Regions from separate parts of the Nocardia sp. NPDC058519 genome, predicted to be linked through region 1. Evidence: riboswitches for the same ligand, from Rfam matches in the RefSeq annotation. Region 1 holds a riboswitch; each other region holds the start of a gene.
What was found. A riboswitch is a leader RNA that binds a small molecule or an ion and turns the genes downstream of it on or off. The one in region 1 is predicted to bind cobalamin.

Region 1 (2,194 bases):
CTTCGGCATCAGCCCATCTTTTCACAATGCACTTGTATTGCTGTGCGTCACCTCTTTACAATGCGAGTGTATTGAAAAGGAGGGTCCCATGCGCCCGATCACCCAGCTCGCACGGTCTTTCGTTCGTCTCGAAGTCGACATATGGGTGAGCCTGGCGCGGGTAGCCGCCCGCCGCCCCGACACCGGCTGCGGCACGCCGATTCGGTACGCGGGTGCGGTGTCGGCGGTCATCTGGGCGTTCATCGTGGTCAGTGCCGTGGAGATCCCGGCGGTTCACCTGCTGATTCCGTGGCCCGCGGCGCGGATTGTCGCGCTGGCGCTAGGGGTCTGGGGATTGTTGTGGATGGTGGGGATGCTGGCCGCGCACCACATGTATCCACACGTGCTCACCGGCGACCTGCTACGCGTGCGCTACCTGCGCCGCGTCGCCCTCGACATCGCGCTCGCCGACATCCGGGCCGTCCGCCACGATCTGCGGGCCTACGACGGCGCGAAATCGTTGCAGCTCACCGGAACAGGCGACGAGACACTCGCCGTGATCATCGGCAGCTCGACGAACATCCGCGTCATCCTGACCGAACCCCAGACCTTCCACACTCCACAGGGCGACTTCACGGTGAGCACCGTCGCGTTCTGGGCCGACGACCCGCAGGCCGCGGTCGCGAAGATCCGCGCGGCGATGCTGGATCGAGCAGTCTGAAGGTTCACGCCTGGTCGGGCAGCGGTGCGTCGACGCGACGGACGACTTCGATCCTGTCGATGATGTCGCGGTTGAATTCGCCGAGGTCTGCCACGGGATCCGGTATTCGAGGATCGCGCGGCCACCAGCTTGCCGCACGCGCTGCTACTCGGCCCCATCGGCCGTGGGTCGAGTCGGCTAAGGTGATCGAGAAAACCGCGGTGGGAGCCAGGAAGTCGGTGTGAATCCGACACGGTCCCGCCACTGTGACCGGGGCGCGGGCCCCAACGACGACCACGGCCGAAGGGCTGGAAGGTCGGGGCCCGCGCCGATCCGGGAGTCAGGAGACTGACCTGCCGCGGACACCACCAGGGGCGCGGACCCCGAGGCGGTCATTCATCCGCGTCGTCCGGTACCGGCGAGCGGTCTGCGACTCGTGTGCCCACGAGGCACCCGCGGCGAATGCTGTTCTCGTGTCCGGTCTCCGCCGCGAGAGGAACGACCATGCCGGACACGAGATCCACCGGTGTTGTAATCACCCGCCGACGTTGGCTGACGGGCATGCTCGCCGCCGCCGCGCTGCCCGCGGTCGCGGCCTGCGGACGGGGGGATGCGGCGAATGCCGGTGCCGGACCGACGGTGACCGACCTGACAGGCCGGACCGTCGTGCTGCCCGGACCGGTACGGCGCGTCGTCACGATCCCGATGCCCGCAGCCTCGATGATGATCGCGGTGGCAGGCCGCCCCGATGTGCTGGCGGGCATGAACGCCGCATCGGCGAGCGCCATCCGCACCGGATTCCTCGGCGAGGTCTATCCGCAATTGCTGTCGGTCCGCACCGATGTGGCAGGCGCGGAGTTCGCGCCCAATGTGGAGAGCGTCCTGGCCGCCGAGCCCGATGTGGTGATCCAGTGGGGTGATCGCGGGGCCGGCATTCTCGACCCGCTCACCAACGCGGGCCTCACGGTGGTCTCGCTCACCTACGGCACGCAGGACGATCTAGAGGGTGCCGTCACGCTCTACGGCGAACTGCTCGGTGCTCAGGAGCGATCCAAGCGGATCGTCGACGGTATGCGCGCGCGGCGTACCCGGCTGACCGAACGCAGACCGACGGGCACGTCACCTTCGGTGCTGTACATGTTCGGCGATGCGGATGGTTTTCCAGTGGCAGGCGCCGGCTCGTACAACCATTTCGTCACCGAATTGGTCGGTGCCAGGAACCCGGCGGGCGCGATCGCCCAGCAGCGCGCCACCATCGGCATCGAACAACTGCTGGCCTGGGACCCTGACATCATCTTGCTGGGCAACTTCGGCCCGGCGCTGCCCGCCGATCTCTACGGCAACCCGGCGCTGGCTAGCTTGCGCGCGGTCCGGGAGCGCCGCGTCTACAAGGTGCCGCTCGGCGGCTACCGGTGGGACCCGCCGAGCCAGGAATCGCCGCTGATGTGGGAGTGGCTCGCCGGACTGGTGCGCCGCACCGGTGCGCCCGGTCTGCGTTCGGGGGTAGTGCGCGAC
Region 2 (2,194 bases), on a different contig from region 1:
GGCGGGCGCGAGCTCGATCACCTTCTGATGACGACGCTGCAGCGAACAATCCCGCTCGAACAAATGCATCATATTGCCGTGCTGATCAGCCAGGATCTGCACCTCGATGTGGCGCGGGTTCACCACCGCCTGCTCGAGGAACACCGTCGGATCACCGAACGCCGACTCCGCCTCACGCGACGCCGCCTCGATCGACTCACGCAACTGCTCGGGCGTAGCGACCCGGCGCATGCCACGACCACCACCACCGGCGACAGCCTTGACGAAGATCGGATATTCGAGTTCGGCCGAGGCGGTGAGCAATTCGTCGATATCGGCCGAGGGCTCGCTGGACTTCAGCGTCGGCAGCCCGGCCGCCTTGGCCGCGGCGATCGCCGTGGCCTTGTTGCCCGCCATCTCGAGGATCTTGGCGGTGGGTCCGATGAAGGTGATGCCCGCGGCGGCACAGGCCGCGGCGAGGTCGGGGTTCTCCGACAGGAATCCGTAGCCGGGGTAGATCGCGTCGGCGCCGGCGGCCACCGCGGCGTCGATGATCGCCTCGATCGACAGATACGCCCGAACCGGGTGACCCTCTTCACCGATCTGATATGACTCGGCCGCCTTCAGGCGATGGACGGAATTGCGATCCTCGTACGGGAACACCGCGACCGTTCCGATGCCGAGTTCGTAGGCCGCGCGGAAGGCACGGATAGCGATCTCACCACGATTTGCGACCAAGACTTTCGAGAACATTGGCCTACGGTACCCGGCCGCGAGCCGGGGCCGGACACGCAAGGTGGCTTCGCAGCATTCTTCACACCGCACACCCGCCTACCTGCGAAGTTGCGTTCATCAGGCCGTCACATCTCACCGCGAGGAGCGGTCAGCGGTGCGCGTGGACAATGTGGGCGCAACCGCAGGTCACGGCACTGTTCGCCACCGGGCGGTGCCCCGGGCCCCCGTTGAGGGCCTATGCTGGGGGCGCAGCTGGTTCGCCTGCGCGGTGGAAGAGTCGGAGCCCCGACCTCCCGCGTAGGCGTCGAAACCCGGGTGCGGATCATGTTCCGCACCGGGTGAGAGGGAACCCGGTGAGAATCCGGGACTGTCCCGCAGCGGTGAGCAGGAACGACCGCCGTCATCAGCACTGGGCATCATGCCTGGGAAGCGACGGCCAGTAGGTCGGTCGATCACACGACCGGTGCCCGCGAGTCCGAAGACCTGCCGACTGTGCCGGATACGCCGTATCCGGCGGCCACCGCCTCGTGGATCGGGCGCGCGGACCACCGATGCCGACCCGTCGTACCGTTCGCGACATGGTCCGGCCGGGTGGCGTGTGCCCGCGAAAAGGCGACGGCTCTCCCTGCACGACACTGGAGAATCTCCGTGACTGTTTCACACACACCGTTCACCGCAACGGTTCTCGGCCTTCCGCGAGTGGGCCCGAACCGGGAACTCAAGCGCGCCACCGAGTCCTACTGGGCCGGCCGTGCCGATGCCGCGCACCTGCACGCGGTCGGCCGTCAGCTTCGTCGCGCCCAGCTCACCGAACTGGCCGCGGCGGGACTGGATTCGGTGCCGGTGGGCACCTTCTCCTACTACGACCAGATGCTCGATGCCGCTGAACTGCTCGGCGCACTGCCGCCGCGGGTGGCCGGGATCGCCGACCCGCTCGACCGCTATTTCGCGGCCGCGCGTGGCACCGACACGGTCGCTCCGCTGGAGATGACCAAGTGGTTCGACACCAACTACCACTACCTGGTGCCCGAAATCGACGCGGCCACCACCTTTTCGCTGCATCCCGGCAAGCTGCTGACCGAACTCGACGAGGCGATCGAACTCGGTGTCCCCGCACGTCCGGTGGTGATCGGTCCGATCACCTTCCTGAAGCTGGCCAAGGCCGCCGACGGCGCCGCGCTGGAGCGGCTGCCCGAACTGCTGCCGCTGTACCTCGACCTGCTGGCCCAGCTGGCGGATGCGGGCGCGCAATGGGTGCAGATCGATGAACCGGTGCTGGTCACCGACCTGACCGAGGCGGAGATCGCCCTGGTCGGCCAGACCTACAGCGCGCTGTCTGCCGCGCAGAACCGGCCCGCGATCCTGGTCGCCACCTACTTCGGGCACCCCGACGCCGCTCTGGCGGCGCTGGCCGAGACCGCGATCGAGGGTGTCGCGCTCGATTTCACCGCGGGCTCCGATATCTCGGCGGTCGCGGCGC
Region 3 (2,194 bases), on a different contig from region 1:
AGTCCCTCGGCAACGCCGGCGGCGAGCGCGGTGATGAGCCCGCCGAACGCGACATGCACGGCGCGCGGACGACTGGTGGAAACAAGAAAGGCAGTGCCGGTCATGACACCGACACTGCCGTTCTCCACTGCTCGCGAGGATCACCCTGCGGTAGGAACCTTGTCCACTACCGCAGTGCTACGCCGCGAAGCGAATTCCGTGAGCGCGGCGAACGCCAGCCCCAAACTCACCCACAGCGTGGTGGTTTCGGCCAGCGAGGCCACCCGGAAATTCCACAGCAGGGTGGCGGGGAAGTCGTCGGCCACCTCGTTCACGCCGGGCAGCAGCACGTAGCCGACCGTGGTGACCACGACGAACGCGCCGACCCCGGCGATGAGCCGCAACGTGTCCGACGCGGCGAGCGCGCGGTAGGCCGCGACGGCTGCCGCGACGGCCAGCAGGCCGAGGACGACGGCCGCGACCCACAGCCAGGTGCGTTCGTTGATGGTTTCCGGATCGCCGACCGCGGGCGGATTGGCCGGATACTTGAAGAACGGCACCGCGACGATCGCCGCCCACGCGAGAACCGCTGAGGTCAGTGACAACTGGGGCCCGGACAATGTGGTGAACCTGCGCGCCACATTCACCGCCGACGCGAACAACGCGCCGAACGCCATCCCGGCCAAGCCGAGCGCGAGGAACTGGCCCGCCTTCTGGCCCGACCGGCTGACCAGCGGCTCTTCCTCGTCGCCGTGGGAATGGCCCTGCGGTTCCGCGGCTTCGTGGCCGTGTTCGGCCGGAGCGGCCGCGGCTTCTTCGATGGCGATCGCGGCGTCCACCTGGGGCTCGCCGACGAAGTAGCCCACTGTCGCGGCCAGCAGGCCGGCGATCAGGCCGGCCAGCAGGCCGCGCAACAGCAGGGTCTTGAGTGATCCGATCAGTGGCACGGAACACCCAGCAGGTGACGTCCGTCGTGCATCAGCTCGTGCAGGAACATCCCGCTACGCGAGACGGCCCCCTGGTCGAAACCGACCAGGTACAGGGCGAGCAGTGCAAGCAGGACGACGCCGACCGTGACGAGCACGGTTGCCAGGGTGTCGAGGCCGGTAGACCGGCTGGGTGAATGCGCGATAGCCATTCGAGTCCTCCTCTAGGGATACGCGTCCCACGGTTGAAGTGTGGCGCGAAGGTGCCGGTGTCTGGCTCTCCGGCACCGGGGACCCGGTACTTGGATACAGTGGCGCGACCGCTCCGGATTCACACCGGATTACCGCGCACCCTCGCGGATGTTCCCTCGAACTGTGACAGCCGCGAGCCACCCACGTCAATACGCGCAACCGCATGTCCAGCGGAAACGCCGCTGTCAGGCCTTCGCGGGCACTTCGAGAACGACCTCGAACTCGAGCAGCGAGGCACCCGTCGACACCGGCTTGGGACGCTCGCCGTCGCCACCGTTTCCGGCGTGCGCCGCGCGGGCCGGACCGTCACGCCACGCGGCGAACGATTCCTCCGAATCCCATTGCGTCACCACGAAATACCGGTTGTCGCCGGCGACCGGGCGCAGCAACTGGAAGCCGAGGAAACCGGGGGAGTTCTCCACCGCGCCCGCGCGCGCGGCGAACCGCTTCTCCAACTCGGGGCCCGCGCCCTCGGGAACTTCGATCGCATTGATCTTCACAACAGCCATGGAGCCGACAATACGACCGCTCGGGAAACATCCCGCTCTGGGGCACAATCGGCAGGGTGTTGAACGACGAAGGTGGGTCCGGCGTCCCGATCCTGCTGTTGCACGGGTTGATGGGCAGTGCGCGGACCTGGGCCGACCAGGTGCCGTGGTTGCGCGGATACGGGCACATCTACGCCGTCGATGCGGCCGGGCACGGTCGGCCGACCCCCGCCGAGCTCACGACGGAGGCGTTCGTGGCCGACCTGGCCGAGCGCACCGCCGCGATCACCGAACCGATGGTGATCGTCGGGCATTCGATGGGCGCGATCCACGGTTGGGTCTTCGCGGCGACCTATCCCGAGCGGGTGCGCGCGATCGTCGTCGAGGACATCGCCCCCGATTTCACCGGCCGCACCGCCGCCCACTGGGCCGAGCTGATCCACTCCTGGCCGCAACCGTTCGCCGACGAGCAGGCGGTGCTCGACTACTTCGGCCCGGTCGCGGGCACCTACTTCCTGCGCGCGTTCACCGCGGCGCCGGACGGCTACC
Region 4 (2,194 bases), on a different contig from region 1:
GTTCGATCAGCGGCGCGACATCGACCTGACCGGTGCGCACCGCGTCCGGGAATTCGGCCAGCTGCAGCCGGACCAGCTCCACATCGGTGGGCTTCAGTCCCGCCTTGGTGAGTGCCTTGAGCACCGACGCCTGCTGGGCGGTGCCCTCGGCGTAGGCGATCTTCTTGCCCTTCAGATCGGTGAGCTTCGAGATCGAACGGCCCGGTGCGACCGCGAGTTTCATCGCCTTCGGATTGGTCTGATAGGAGCCGATGATCGGCACGTCCTGCCCCGCGGCCAGCGCGTGGATCGGCGGCACATCGCCGACCTGACCGACATCGGCCGCGCCCGCCCGGAAGGCCTCGAGGATGGCCGGACCACCGACGAAGTTCGCGAACTCGATCTTGAACGGCAGCTTGTCCAGCTCGCCGGACAGCCGCAGCGCCGATTGCAGCCGTTCCTGCTGATCGGCGACGACGAGCGTGGTCCCGGGCGGAACCTCGGTCGGCAGCGGCGCGTCGGGGGTGCCGACCGGTGCGTCGTTGCCCTGTGCGCAGCCGGTCAGGCCGAGCGTCGCAACGGTTGCCATCGCGAGAAGTGCGGCGGTGGCGCGGCCACGCAGGCCGGGTCGAAAGGTGTTCGGTCGGTACATAGACGGATTCAAGCAATCACGACCACCCCCCGAACACCATTAGCCTTTCCATGATTTGAAGGGCCCGGCTCCTGGTTGGCACGGAGTGCCGCGTTAGAGTCTGGGCGTTATTCCCGGCGGGTGCGGGAATCCGGTGTCACTCCGGAACGGTCGCGCCACTGTGATCGCCTCGCGGCGAAAGTCAGACCTCCCTCGCCGGGACACCCTCTGAAAGGGCCGCGCCTTGCCTGTGGAGAATTCGCGATGATCCGTGCCCGGATCTCGCTCGCGCTGCCCCTGATCGGGGCGCTGTTGCTGGCGGCCATGATCGGTGCCACCGGATTCGGTGCGGAGATCGTGCCCGTGTCCGCGGTGCTCGACACCCTCATCGCCCGGCTCACCGGCGCGACACCCACCGATCTCGGTATCGACACCATCGTCTGGCAGCTCCGGGTGCCACGCACACTGCTGGCCGCGGTGGTGGGCGCCGGATTGGCACTGGCCGGTGCGGCGATGCAGACGCTGGTGCGCAACCCACTGGCCGACCCATTCCTGCTCGGCGTCTCCTCCGGGGCCGGTGTAGGCGCGGCCGCGGTCATCACCTCCGGGTTGTTCGCCGGTGCGGGCATCTGGGCGCTGTCCGGCGGTGCGCTGCTCGGTGCGTTCGGCGCCGCGACCCTGGTGTTCCTGATCGCGTTCGCCCAGGGCGGTCTCACGCCGCTGCGGCTGGTGCTCACCGGCACCGTGCTCGGTTCGGCGTTCGCCGGGTTCAGCAGTTTCCTCGTTTTTCGCAGCACCGATCCCGCGGCGGCGGAGTCGGTGCTGTTCTGGCTGCTCGGCAGTCTCGCCGGTGCCGATTGGACGACCATCGCCCTGCCGCTGACCGTGGTGCTGGCCTGCGGCGCGATCCTCATGGCGAGCGCGGGCTGGCTGGACGCGCTCACGCTCGGCGCGGACACCGCGTCGTCGGTCGGCGTCCCGGTGCGACGGCTGCGCATCGGCCTGTTCGTGCTGCTGGCGGTGCTCGTCGGTGTCCTGGTCGCGGTGTCGGGCGGCATCGGCTTCGTCGGCCTGGTCGTCCCGCACGCCGCCCGGATGATCGTCGGCCCCCGCCACCGCAACCTGCTCCCCACCTGCGCGCTCGGCGGTGCGCTGTTCCTGGTGGTCGCCGACGCCGCCACCCGAATATTGGTGCGCCCCACCGAGATCCCGGTCGGCGTACTCACCGGCCTCATCGGCGCTCCGACTTTCCTTCTGCTGATGGGCAGACGCCGCTACCAGTTCGGCACGTCATGAGCGACTCCACCCAGGTCGAACGCCCATCCAGCGAGGAGGCCTGCCCGGGCAATATTTCAGCGAGCTCAGGCGAAGTGCGAGCGGTCACGCTCACCTGCGCTATCGGGCGACGGAATGTCGTGGTCGGCGCGGACTTTTCGATCGAGCCCGGGGAAATCGTCGGGATCGTCGGGCCCAACGGCAGCGGTAAATCGACGTTGCTGCGGGTGCTGGCGGGAGTCGACAAACCCAGGCAGGGTCGAGTGCTCGTGGATGGGCAGACCCTGCACACGATGCGGCCGCGACAAC

Region 2: linked by a shared signal. The riboswitch ahead of metE (5-methyltetrahydropteroyltriglutamate--homocysteine S-methyltransferase) and the one ahead of ACFWPK_RS14715 (ABC transporter substrate-binding protein) in region 1 are both predicted to bind cobalamin.
Region 3: linked by a shared signal. The riboswitch ahead of ACFWPK_RS21600 (CbtB-domain containing protein) and the one ahead of ACFWPK_RS14715 (ABC transporter substrate-binding protein) in region 1 are both predicted to bind cobalamin.
Region 4: linked by a shared signal. The riboswitch ahead of ACFWPK_RS29750 (FecCD family ABC transporter permease) and the one ahead of ACFWPK_RS14715 (ABC transporter substrate-binding protein) in region 1 are both predicted to bind cobalamin.

What each region holds. Positions count from the first base shown of each region.
Region 1 is NZ_JBHXNK010000010.1:183,442-185,635, forward strand. Features, by position in the region: gene ACFWPK_RS14705 (TetR/AcrR family transcriptional regulator) at 1-9, opposite strand, end outside; gene ACFWPK_RS14710 (hypothetical protein) at 89-700, shown strand; cobalamin riboswitch at 864-1,051, shown strand; gene ACFWPK_RS14715 (ABC transporter substrate-binding protein) at 1,184-2,194, shown strand, end outside.
Region 2 is NZ_JBHXNK010000001.1:198,620-200,813, forward strand. Features, by position in the region: gene ACFWPK_RS00945 (pyruvate carboxylase) at 1-732, opposite strand, end outside; cobalamin riboswitch at 1,023-1,220, shown strand; gene metE (5-methyltetrahydropteroyltriglutamate--homocysteine S-methyltransferase) at 1,363-2,194, shown strand, end outside.
Region 3 is NZ_JBHXNK010000020.1:9,716-11,909, reverse strand. Features, by position in the region: gene ACFWPK_RS21610 (hypothetical protein) at 1-104, opposite strand, end outside; gene ACFWPK_RS21605 (CbtA family protein) at 141-926, opposite strand; gene ACFWPK_RS21600 (CbtB-domain containing protein) at 917-1,117, opposite strand; cobalamin riboswitch at 1,152-1,304, opposite strand; gene ACFWPK_RS21595 (antibiotic biosynthesis monooxygenase family protein) at 1,343-1,666, opposite strand; gene ACFWPK_RS21590 (alpha/beta fold hydrolase) at 1,723-2,194, shown strand, end outside.
Region 4 is NZ_JBHXNK010000037.1:6,725-8,918, reverse strand. Features, by position in the region: gene ACFWPK_RS29755 (ABC transporter substrate-binding protein) at 1-631, opposite strand, end outside; adenosylcobalamin (AdoCbl) riboswitch at 730-869, shown strand; gene ACFWPK_RS29750 (FecCD family ABC transporter permease) at 875-1,906, shown strand; gene ACFWPK_RS29745 (ABC transporter ATP-binding protein) at 1,903-2,194, shown strand, end outside.